Regions from separate parts of the Lysinibacillus sp. G01H genome, predicted to be linked through region 2. Evidence: riboswitches for the same ligand, from Rfam matches in the RefSeq annotation. Region 2 holds a riboswitch; each other region holds the start of a gene.

Region 1 (4,190 bases), 1.8 Mb from region 2:
TTCTCTGATGAAGTGGATTTTTCCATTGTTGAATAAAGATCATGTCACTAGAAAAAGACCTTTTAGAAAAGTGATGGGTGACAGCACCTCTCGATAAAATGAGTAGTGAACACCTTTGCTAAAAAGTGAGTGGATTGTAGCGATAGCGGAGGAAGCGGCTCGCCCACAGGAAAGCAAGTAGCCTGCATTAGAAATTCTATGGATATTTTTGTTTTCAACACTATGTAAAGTGGCTGGGTCAAAAGTGTTTCAGCCAACAAAAATACCGAACTATCCACTGAAATGCTCACGAAGTGTTTTGGAATAGTTCGGTTTTTCTAGTTGTCATGTTTTGTTAATTTAGAGATTATTTAGCTTATGTTCCAGCCTTTTTCTCATTATCGATTTATCCAATAAAAAGCACCAGGACAAACTAATGTTTCCTTTGTTCGTTTAGGATCCTTTAATGTCACACCAAATGGTCCCTCTTTGACATGGCCAAGTGTCATTGCCATCGCACTCTCTTCCTCATAGAAATCTAAACGCATATTCGGTAGCTGTAGTGACATATACTGCTCATACTGCGTAGGCACTGGTAGCTGTAACACCTCTTGCCACAGTTTTACTGTTGCCTGCATGTCCTTGACGTAGAATTGGACGGATTCCATCGTGATAGCCTGTTTTACATCAATGGCACCACTTGCCTTTAATTGAACCAAACGCTCTTCATTTTCCTCCGCCCATTCAATTAAAAATGGAAAATCAATTGGCAGATCTGGCTTACCAAAATGCAGTAGCTTCCATTCTACCACCGTGCCATCTGGTCTTGTTCTGCTACATGCATCTGGTCCATATACTTCATAGCCCAATGCTCGCAAGCGTCGACCCTCTTCGTCAATATTTTTTGTGCGCAGAGCAATTCGAGAAAATCCCTGGCGCTCTTGATCACGTTTAAACGTATAATGTAGGGAATATGGGTATTGTGCCGCTTGCTCAAATAAATCACGATCATAGATAGCAATTTGTTCAATGTAGCTTAAGCCAAAGTAGCTTAACGTATTATAAGTCCCCCACATCGTGTGCTGCCCACCATTCACTGTATGGACATTTCGTTTATTGAAGAAAACCTTTATATTTTCTGGTGACTCCACTTGATGAACCAGATGATCAAAATATAAAGTCATGGCCATTCCCCTTTCTTTCCCCATTACCTTTACCTGTATGTTTGATTAGTTTAAAATTTACTCAAGAAAAGGAGTTACTAGTAGGATATGAAAAAAAGTTTCGTTTACCTACAAACTCCGTTCACTAATTTCATAAAGAGGTGATTTGAATGACAGATTTAGTAGCTGCTTTTAAATTGGCATTAGGTAATTATCCTACAGGCGTAACAGTTGTCACGACATGTCATGACACAAAACCGATTGGCTTAACCGTCAATTCCTTTGCATCTGTTTCAATCGACCCGCTCCTTATTTTGTGGTCACTCGATAAAAAATCTCAGCTCCATCCCTATTTCACGACTGCGCCAAATTTTGCGGTCAATATTTTAGCGAGTGATCAAGAGCATTTATGTACACTATTTGCTAGTAAAATCCCTGATCGCTTTGCACAAGCATCATGGTCAACTTCCTCTTTAGGACTACCGATTTTACATGATACCGCAGCTAATTTACAATGTAAAACATTTCAGCAAATCGATGCTGGCGACCATACCATTTTTATTGGGCAGGTCGTAGACATTACAAATGCTCAAAAAGAGCCTTTGCTGTATCATCGCCGTCATATCGGTCCCATACCAAAAAGCTTTTATAGCTAGCCTTTACACAAAAAAAGGCCACTTGTAAGCACAGGAAATCCTTCATGCTTATAGGTGGCCGTTTGACATAAGTTCTACTGAAATCATTGTTATTTTTTCTGCGGAAATCTCTGCTTTTCAAGCCTATTAATTTGCACAATCACACCATCTTGAATCGTAATATGCACTTCACCAAATTCAAGATTTTGAATCGCCTTCGCAATTGCCTCTAGTTTCTTATCATCTACTTTTACTGACTGAGCCATACGATACACCCCTTCTTTTTTATCCTTATTGTTCATAAAGAGGCCAACGCATCAAACTGATTGATAGCCCCTCCTATCTCTCAGACACCATCTGTTGGATTTGGCACCTGTTTTTCGGTTGCCGAGGCTTCATTGGGCCAAGTCCCTCCACCTCTCTTGATAAGAGTACTGCGTTTCTTGAAAATAATTCTATAATTCTGCTATAGGAATGTCAATACAAAATATTAGAAAACCTAGCTGAATACTATGCAATATGTCGTTTAGATTAAAAGACTCCCTTTACCTAAAGTATTTTATGCCTAGTCAGTGAGAAATAGATGGCAATCCATTAATTTATTACAAGCTCCATTTCCTCATCATGAATTCAAGTGGGCCTCGATGATGTTTAGCCCTCCACCATACAGAAACAACGACACATCCTAAAAAATAACAGCAGGCATACAGCATGGAAAAAGCAAGTGTTTGGTTCTCCAGCCTTTGGCAAACAATTAGTATTCCAATGCCTATAACAACATGGCCAACATAATGCGTTAAAGACATTTGTCCTGTTAATATGAAAGATTGAATTACTTTATTTTTACATGTCTCTACAAGATAGATGGAGCCCACGATGATGACAATAGCCGAAGCCGAATTAGATAGGACATACATCACATTCGGTGGAATCGGTCCTGTATCAAATAAATACAATGCACTCTCTACATCTAATAAATGAATGGTTGTCAGCTTAATGAATAACCTTGAACAAGCCTCAGTCATGATAACTAGCAATAAACCTGTCACCAGTAAGTTTTTTCTTAATGTATGATTTGTTAAATCTAATGTGCCCATTACCATACCTATCAGAAAGAAGCAAATCCAGGGGAATAGAGGGTGATAGCCATTAAACATCAAATTTCTTATAAATCCTGCTGGTGTCCAAAAATCAAGATACTCTAGTAACACATATGTTGGATGCCAACCAGCAAGGTAACTAAATTGAATTTGGAGCCATTGTGAAAGGATAAGGATGGCACCAATTATGAAGATCATCATTTTCTTGGATTGGGCAATCAACCAAGCAGCAACAAACATATACACGCCATAATAATGTAATATATCTCCCGTCCAGCCGATCGCATACAATATTATCCCTATCGTAAATAACAAAAGCGCCCTCTTCCACAAAGTAAGTCGATTCTGACGAAGAAGGATTGGGTCCTTACTCTCTCTAGCTTGACGAGTCATGAAGGCTGTCCCTATCCCTGCTAGCATGACAAATACGGCCGAAGCACGTCCCTCGAAAAGATGTTGGAAGGCAATTAACCATCTTGAACCATTCGTTGTAGAACCTGTTATGACGCCAAAATTGACAATGAACATGCCAAGCATGGCGAGAGCTCTTGCAAAATCAAGACCTTCAATGCGCCGATCATTATTTCCCTTTATCATTTTTGCCCCCTTGAATAACGCTATGTACTGCCTCCTTCCAAATAGCCCGATAGTTCAATTGGTTGCCTGTTAACATGAAATTACCGATATTATCATAGACCAGGGCTAGCATCTGGGCCTTCGCTTCTAGATGGGGAGTATCCTCTAGCACTCCTAGCTGTACGCCATATCGTAGGATAGCAACAAAGCTGGTTAAAAAGCTGGTTTCTAGCTCTACTAATTGTCTTTTATAGTTTTCATCGCGAGCTGCTAATAGTACATATTGATTAAATATTTTATTAAAATAAGGGTCCTTGTCCTGTGCCTCAATAGAATTATAGCCTAGCTTAAGTAATTCCTCCTTAAAATTAGCGGAAGAAAGCTCTTTATAATCCACAGCGACATCATGTTGAATTTCTTTATATAATTCATCAAATATGAAAGCAATTAATTGATCTTTTGATTGAAAATAATAGTAAATGGCTGGTTTTGAAATACCGACCTCTGTAGCAATCATTGCTAAGCTTGTTTTTTCAAACCCATTTTCCGCAAACATCCCATAAGCAATTTCTATAATCTTTTGAAAAGTTTGTTCTTTATTTCCCATTATTACCCTCCTTTTTTACCGACCGTTAAGTAAATATTATAGGATCCTATCCTTTTAGACAAGAAAAAACTGTGTAGAAATGTTTCTCTACACAGTTCACATTTATTGATTTTGTAAATACAACATTAAA
Region 2 (4,190 bases):
AATTTAACATTCGCTGTTAACGCACTTAGACTTGTTAAAGCATTTGTTAATTTACCTGGTAATAGCTTTAGTTGCAACCAAGGTGATGTTAAAATAATGCCCGCACATTCATATTGTCTCTTTTGCATTGTATGGAGGATTAATGTTGCACCTAGTCCATGTCCTATTACAAAGGTTGGTAAATTATATGAAAAAGCATTCTCAATCAGGTTTCTTGTATACTTATTGTACAATTTGAAGTCTTCATCATGGACTCGAGCAAACCTTGCATTACCCCCATGATTCGGTAAATCCCCCATGACTATGTGGAAGCCTTCTAATCTTAATTTCTCTATCAGCCATGCATACCAACGGTGATTTTCATAAGCACCATGAAGAATAGCAATCACAGCTTTTGCTTGTCCATCAGCTTCCCATTTCCACATTTACATAGTCCTCCTAAAAAATAATTACACTTTGATTATATCGAAATAAATAGCACATTTTAATTTTATATTTCCATAATGTTGCGTATTTGATACGATAATACTACATTATAGAAAGAAAAGAGGCGATTTTCATGATTTATCCATTTAAAGATAAAACGCCAAAGATCGATCCATCTGTTTTCATTGCTGATTATGCAACTGTTACGGGCGACGTAACAATTGGCGCCGAAACAACCATTTGGTTTAATACGGTTATTCGTGGTGATGTTTCCCCAACGATTATCGGTAAACGTGTCAGTATTCAAGATCTTTGCTGTTTACACCAAAGCCCAAAATATCCGCTCATTATTGAAGATGAGGTAACAGTTGGACACCAAGTCACTTTACATAGTTGTACAATTCGCAAAAATGCCTTAATTGGTATGGGATCCATTATTTTAGACGGAGCTGAGATTGGAGAAGGTGCATTTATTGGAGCAGGAAGCCTAGTACCTCCTGGTAAAGTCATTCCTCCAAATAGTCTAGCTTTAGGTCGTCCAGCAAAAGTTGTCCGAGAATTAAATGCTGAGGATAAAGAGGATATGGAACGCATCGTACGAGAATACGCAGAAAAAGGTCAATATTATAAATCACTTCAAAAATAAATAATCTACACAAAAAAATTAATACCAACGAAAAAATCCCTCGCGTTTTCGTGTACCGAATATGTTCACGAATCCTAGCGAGGTATTTTTTATAAAAAAACAAAAGGAGCAATATTGCTCCTTTGCTTATTAATACATTAGAATAATTTTCTAATGACTTCATTACTTTAGTTCAATAGTTTATAAACATGCTTTTTCTCGTAACGCGTCTGCTTTATCAATTTGCTCCCATGGTACATTTAAATCTGTACGACCAAAATGTCCATATGCAGCAGTTTGTTTATAAATGGGACGACGAAGATCAAGCATTTTAATGATACCTGCTGGGCGTAAATCGAATAGCTCGCGTACCCATTCAACGATCTCGCTTTCTTTCACTCTACCTGTGCCAAATGTATCGACAGCAATGGAAACAGGCTGCGCAACGCCAATCGCATAAGCGAGTTGCACTTCAGCACGCTCTGCTAAGCCAGCTGCTACGATATTTTTCGCTACATAACGTGCTGCATATGCCGCTGAACGGTCTACCTTGGTTGCATCCTTACCTGAGAAGGCACCACCACCGTGACGTGCATAACCACCGTATGTATCAACAATGATTTTACGTCCTGTTAATCCAGCATCACCTTTTGGTCCACCAATTACAAAACGGCCAGTTGGATTGATAAAGTATTTCGTATTAGCATCTAATAATTCACTTGGTACAACTGGTGCAATAACAAATTCTTTTAAATCTGCTTGAATTTGTTCAAGTGTTGCTTCTTCATCATGCTGTGTTGAAATAACAATTGTATCCACGCGAACCGGTACATTATTGTCATCATATTCTATCGTTACTTGCGTTTTACCATCAGGACGTAAATAGGCAAGTTCACCTGATTTACGTACTTCTGTTAAACGGCGTGCTAATTTGTGTGCCAAGCTAATTGGTAATGGCATTAGCTCTGGTGTTTCATTACATGCATAGCCAAACATTAAGCCTTGGTCACCAGCACCAATTGCTTCAATATCTGCATCTGTCATAGAGCCTTCACGTGCCTCTAATGCCTGATCAACACCTTGAGCAATATCAGGTGATTGTTCACCAATTGCCACAAGCACCGCTAAGTTCTCAGCATCAAAGCCATATTTACCTCGTGTATAGCCAATTTCAGCTACAGTGTCACGAACAATACCTTTAATATCTACATAAGTAGAAGTTGTAATTTCTCCTGCTACTAATACTAATCCTGTTGTTACAGTTGTTTCACACGCTACACGTGCATTTGGATCTTCTGCTAAAATAGCATCTAAAATGGCATCCGAGATTTGGTCACAAATCTTATCTGGATGTCCTTCTGTTACACTCTCTGATGTAAACAGTCGACGGTTTGTCATTTGGTTTTCCTCCTAAATACTCTTACAATAAGTAGTTGTGTATGAATACGGTACTCATTACCCATGTCAAGTCCGCTCCTAAGGATTGAACTCTCAAGCCGTTACTGCTGCTTTTAACACGAGGATTTCGAAAGATCCGTCATTATAATAAGGAAAGAACTACATATACTTACCTTTACATTGATTTTTAACAATAAAAAAATCCTTTTCTCACGTTACTTTACATGAGGAAAGGAATAATGACTGCGTAACCTTTCACTCTTATCGTTCAAGGGATGTTCCCTTGCATCAGGTTGGCACCAACGCATGTCGTGAAATAGTTCATGCAGGTTGCCGGGTTTCACAGGGCCTGACCCTCCACCAGCTCGGGATAAGAGTATCCGTTCAATCTCATGTTACTGAAAAGGTCGAACGTTGTCAAATATTTTCTTATGTATTACTGTATAGAAAGGAAAGAACTTATTACACAAAAACTTTTCATACTTGGATGATGATGTAAATAGAAGCAAATTAATCCCTACAACATACCTAGCTACTTGTGGTAACATATGTGTGGCTCAATCTTCATGCCTAATTACAGTAGGATTGATGGTATTCTCCTCGAAAAACATTATTTTTTGTCAGTTTATTGAAAAGTGGTAAAAACTCTAAAATAATTTCTTAATTAGTATAGATTATTTAAGCAATTGTGTTATACTATTTTTGAAATTAAGAAAAAATCCCTCTAAATCAAGGGAATACTATAAAAAAGGATGGTATTTAATCGATGAATTCAGTAGAAATTGCAAACGAACTGAAGGAATTATTAAACGGCGGTAACATTAATGTTCAACTTTCAGTACCACAATTAGCAGAAAAAGCTACATCTCGTGGTGAAGCAATGTTAACAGTAGATGGCGCAGTTCGTGCAGAAACTGGCAAATACACTGGTCGTTCACCTAAAGATAAATATACGGTAGAAGAAGAAAGCACAAAAGATCAAATTGACTGGGGTAAAGTAAACCAACCAATTTCTTCTGAAGTGTTCGATAACCTATATGTAAAAGTAATAAAATATTTAAAAGAACGTGACGAGTTATTCGTATTCAAAGGCTTTGCAGGTGCTGACAAAGATTCACAATTAAGCATTCAAGTTATTAATGAATACGCATGGCACAATCTTTTTGCTCATCAATTATTTATCCGTCCAACAGCAGATGAATTAGCTTCTCATGTTGCTGACTTCACTGTCATCTCAGCTCCTAACTTTAAAGCAGATCCTGCGGTTGATGGTACTGCTTCTGAAACATTCATCATCGTATCACTTGAAAAGAAAATTATTTTAATTGGTGGTACAGAATATGCTGGTGAAATGAAAAAATCTATCTTTGGTATCATGAACTACTTATTACCACAACAAGGTATTCTTTCAATGCACTGCTCAGCAAACGTTGGTGAAGCTGGCGATGTGGCGTTATTCTTCGGTCTATCTGGTACTGGTAAAACGACGTTATCAGCTGATCCTGATCGTAAGCTAATCGGTGACGATGAACACGGTTGGTCTGATAATGGTGTGTTCAACATTGAGGGTGGTTGCTATGCAAAAACAATCAACCTTTCTGCTGAAAAAGAACCAGAAATCTACAATGCAATCCGCTTCGGCTCTGTATTAGAAAACGTAGCTGTTGATCCAGAAACTCGTATTTGTGACTATGACGATGGTTCACTAACAGAAAATACACGTGTAGCTTATCCAATCCAA
Region 3 (4,190 bases), 1.6 Mb from region 2:
CGTTGCAATATAGCCATTTTTCTCTACATAAATTTCGTTTGTCATCTTCATTCTCCTATTAGTCTTTTTTCAACTTCGCGGCGAAGCGGTTACCGATGGATTGAATGCTCTGCACAAGGATGATTAAGATAAAGACAGTTGCATACATCACATCAACCTCATAGCGTAAATGACCATAACGATAGGCAAGGTCACCTAAACCGCCAGCACCAACCATTCCTGCCATTGCTGTTGCACCAATTAATCCTATTGTGGCAATCGTTAAGCCTAATATAATAGATGGTCGAGCTTCACGTAATAGGACATGCCAAATGATATGGCGACGTTTAATACCCATGGCTGTGTAGGCTTCTACTACTCCTGAATCCACTTCTAAAAGCGCAGATTCCATCAGTCGTGCAATATAAGGAGCTGTGTAAACAACTAGCGGAACGATTACACCTTTAACACCAATTGTTGTACCTACAATTAACTTGGTAAAAGGTAAGATGAAGAATAATAAAATGATAAATGGAACAGAGCGAACAATATTGATAAATAGATTAAAAAACTGATAGAAAAATTTATTTTCAAAGGATTGTCCTGGTCGTGTTAAAACAATTAATAGCCCTAATGGAATACCAATCAGAATGGAGAATAACAATGAAATTCCGACCATTTGAAATGTTTCGATAATTGCTTTGCCAATAACATCTGACCAATCTGTAAAGAAACTTTGGATACTACTCATTGAACGCACCTCCTAATTCTTCCACTGCCACGCCATTTTCTGAAAAATAAGTTAACGCCTTTTGGACAATCTGCGTTTCGCCATGTAAATGCACCACAATATTGCCGACAATACCGTTTTTTAATTCAATAATATTTGCTGTTAAAATATTTGGTTGCACATCGTATACCTTAGTGACTTCTGCTAATAATGGCTTACCAGTACTTTCACCAAGGAATGTTAAACGGATTACACTTCCTGAAACATTTAATTGCTCAATAAGAGAGGGGGATAAATTACGTTGTGAAATTGTATTTAAAAACTTTCGCGTTGTAGGGTGCTTCGGTTTCGCAAAAAGTTCAATCGCTGTGCCAAATTCCACAACTTTCCCTGATTCTAGAACAGAAACCTCATCACAAATTTTTTGAATTACATTCATTTCATGTGTGATGAGCAGAATCGTAATGCCTAATTCACGATTAATTTTTAACAACAATTCAAGAATGGCTTCCGTTGTCTCAGGATCAAGTGCACTTGTTGCTTCGTCGCTAAGTAAAATCTCTGGTTCCTGTGCTAGGGCACGTGCAATAGCCACACGCTGTTTTTGACCACCTGAAAGTTGATTTGGGTAACTATCAAGTTTATCTGTTAAACCGACAATTTCAGCATACTTAGCTACTCGGTTTTTTACTTCCGCCTCTTTATAGCCTAGAAGCTTTAAGGGAACTGCAATATTATTGTAAACTGTTGCTGTTTTTAATAGATTAAAGTGCTGGAAGATCATCCCGATTTTTTGGCGTGTTTGACGTAATTCTTGAAGAGAAAGGGTCGTAATATCTACATTGTCTATCACTACTTTTCCTGCTGTAGGACGTTCGAGTAGATTAACGCAACGAATGAGTGTACTTTTACCAGCACCACTATAGCCGATTACACCATGAATTTGTCCCTTTTTTACATGAAGATTAATGCCATCCACAGCTTTTATGATGCCTTTTTTAGACTTGAATTCTTTTGAGATATTTTGTAATTGAATCATGCGACTGTTTGCTCCTTTCTCCACCTTCTAAAAAGCAAGAATCTGCTCGTTTTCCTATAGAGGAATTTCGACAGATTCTTCGGCTTTATAGAAGCTTCCTGAATGTATTACCAACTAGGGATTACTGAACCTTTGAATTCTTCTTCGATGAATTGACGTACTTCATCAGATTGGTAAGCCTCAACGAACTTTTTAATTGTTGGATCATTTTCATTTTCAGCACGTACAACAATATAGTTCACGTATGGAGAATCAGTAGATTCCAATAAAATAGAGTCATCTTTAGGGTTAATACCAGCTTCTAATGCAAAGTTTGTATTAATAGCTGCTACGTCTACTTCACTAAGTTGTTTAGGAATTTGAGCTGCCTCTAATTCAATGAATTTTAAATTCTTTTTGTTTTCTTCTACATCACGAATCGAGGCTGTTAAGTCTGCGCCATCTTTTAACTGAATATAGCCAGCTTCCTGTAAAACAAAGAGGGCACGCGCTCCATTCGTTGGGTCATTTGGTAAGCCAAACGTTGCACCGTCAGGAATGTCATCAAAGGATTTATATTTTTCAGAGTAGATACCCATTGGATTTAAAATCGTTTTGCCCACTGGTACTAAATCTGTATCATGATCTTTATTAAATGTATCCAGGAAAGGCTCGTGTTGATAGCTGTTCGCATCAAGATCACCTTCAGCTAAGGATGTATTAGGTAAAACATAGTCAGAAAATGATTTTAGCTCTACTTCTAGCCCGTTTTCTTTTGCTACTTTAGCGGCTACTTCTGCAATTTGTTCGTGTGGACCAGAAGTGACGCCTACAACGATTTTCTTTTCATCAATTCCTTCAGCTTGGCTTTTACTATCTTCTTTAGAGCCACAGCCTGCTAAAGCTGCTACTAATGTTAGACTTGCTAAACCTACTAAAAATTTATTTTTCTTTTTCATGAAAATACCTCCAAGATTGTTTTTATCGGTTTTTTGAAAATAAAAAAACTCTCTTACAAATTAAGAGAGGCTCATGAAAAGATGTCCTCTCTTATCTATCAAACGAAGTTCGTTTGCAGGATTTAGCACCTTCCTTTAAAAAAGGAGGTTGCCGAGCTTCATAGGGCCAGTCCCTCAGCTACTCTTGATAAGAGATTTATAATATTTTTTTGTAATTCCGATAGAACTAATATAATTTATAGGGTATAGTAAGTCAATAAATAATTTTTAAATTTTTTATATAATTATAATATTTCGACGCAAAAGAGGGATAACAATGTCTGTTAGAGTTAATTATGGTATAGGTTCATTTGGTAAGGTTATTAGTGCTCGTTTTCTAACGGGAACAGATATCATTGAAGGGATTGAAGCGCTTTGCGAAGAGAATAATATAGAGTCAGCCACAATTGTAAGCTGTATTGGCAGCTTTCAAAAAAGTAGCTTTGTTTATTTAGTGCCAGATGAAACAGCTCAAATTCAAGTTCGTTTTAGTGATGTGATGGAAAAAGAGGGACCATTAGAATTTATTCAAGGTTCAGGTGTGGTGTGTAAACGAGATGGTGGATATGAGACACATTTCCATGGCTCTATGAGCGATCAATGGGGTGTTGTATCGGGTGGGCATTTAATAAAAGGGGGAAACCCTGTTATTACTGCTGACATCGTGTTGGCAGAGGTACAAGGTATTCAACATATTCGAAAATGGGATGATGAAACAGGTCATGCTCAATTTTATCCATTAGAAAATGATTTAGGGCAACCAAGGAAAATTGAAAAATATTAATGATCCTGTAGCTAGGGATAGCTACAGGATACGCCCTCATCATTATCTATTAAACAATTGTAATTGCTCGATTCTATGGATTGCTTCACGTAAGCGCTCCTCACTAACTAGCAACCCTACGCGTACATAGCCTTCACCATATTGACCGAAGCCATTACCTGCTGCTACAGCGATATCAGCTTTTTCGAGCAAAAGATCAGCAAACTGTTCACTTGTATAGCCTAGTGGTACAGGAAGCCATGCGAAGAAGGAGCCTTTTGGAGCCGTAACATGCCAGCCAATTCGTCGAGCTTCTTCAATGAGTACATTGCGGCGACGCTCATAAGTAGCTCGTAGTTCATCCGAACATTGTTGGGAAGCTGTCAGTGCTACTGCTGCGGCTTGTTGAATGGCAGGGAATTGACTACAAAACAGATGATCCTGAATAAGATTAATAGCAGCGATAATCTCGGCATTCCCTACAGCGAAGCCTATACGCCAGCCAGCCATATTATAGGTTTTCGATAATGTATACATTTCAACTCCTACTTCTTTTGCACCCTTTGCTTGAAGGAAGCTAACTGGTTTATTACCGTCAAATCCTATTGCCCCATAAGCAAAATCATGTGATACGATAATATTGTGTTCCTTCGCAAAGCGAACAGTCTCTTCAAAAAACGCAAGTGATGCTGTACCTCCTGT

Evidence for each region. A riboswitch is a leader RNA that binds a small molecule or an ion and turns the genes downstream of it on or off. The one in region 2 is predicted to bind S-adenosylmethionine.
Region 1: it holds a riboswitch for S-adenosylmethionine, as region 2 does, so the genes downstream of both, PSR12_RS08120 (YezD family protein) here and metK (methionine adenosyltransferase) in region 2, are expected to answer to the same signal.
Region 3: it holds a riboswitch for S-adenosylmethionine, as region 2 does, so the genes downstream of both, PSR12_RS02215 (MetQ/NlpA family ABC transporter substrate-binding protein) here and metK (methionine adenosyltransferase) in region 2, are expected to answer to the same signal.

Annotation. Positions count from the first base shown of each region.
Region 1 covers NZ_CP118397.1:1,673,391-1,677,580, reverse strand. The annotation lists gene PSR12_RS08130 (VOC family protein) at 378-1,163, opposite strand; gene PSR12_RS08125 (flavin reductase family protein) at 1,313-1,798, shown strand; gene PSR12_RS08120 (YezD family protein) at 1,888-2,043, opposite strand; SAM riboswitch class I at 2,114-2,209, opposite strand; gene PSR12_RS08115 (DUF418 domain-containing protein) at 2,380-3,474, opposite strand; gene PSR12_RS08110 (TetR/AcrR family transcriptional regulator) at 3,458-4,060, opposite strand; gene PSR12_RS08105 (phosphopantothenoylcysteine decarboxylase domain-containing protein) at 4,163-4,190, opposite strand, start outside.
Region 2 covers NZ_CP118397.1:3,504,033-3,508,222, forward strand. The annotation lists gene PSR12_RS17705 (alpha/beta hydrolase) at 1-425, opposite strand, end outside; gene PSR12_RS17710 (gamma carbonic anhydrase) at 560-1,072, shown strand; gene metK (methionine adenosyltransferase) at 1,253-2,449, opposite strand; SAM riboswitch class I at 2,708-2,826, opposite strand; gene pckA (phosphoenolpyruvate carboxykinase (ATP)) at 3,216-4,190, shown strand, end outside.
Region 3 covers NZ_CP118397.1:460,927-465,116, forward strand. The annotation lists gene PSR12_RS02200 (enoyl-CoA hydratase/isomerase family protein) at 1-45, opposite strand, end outside; gene PSR12_RS02205 (methionine ABC transporter permease) at 59-730, opposite strand; gene PSR12_RS02210 (methionine ABC transporter ATP-binding protein) at 723-1,748, opposite strand; gene PSR12_RS02215 (MetQ/NlpA family ABC transporter substrate-binding protein) at 1,856-2,686, opposite strand; SAM riboswitch class I at 2,775-2,880, opposite strand; gene PSR12_RS02220 (PPC domain-containing DNA-binding protein) at 3,003-3,509, shown strand; gene PSR12_RS02225 (pyridoxal phosphate-dependent aminotransferase) at 3,552-4,190, opposite strand, start outside.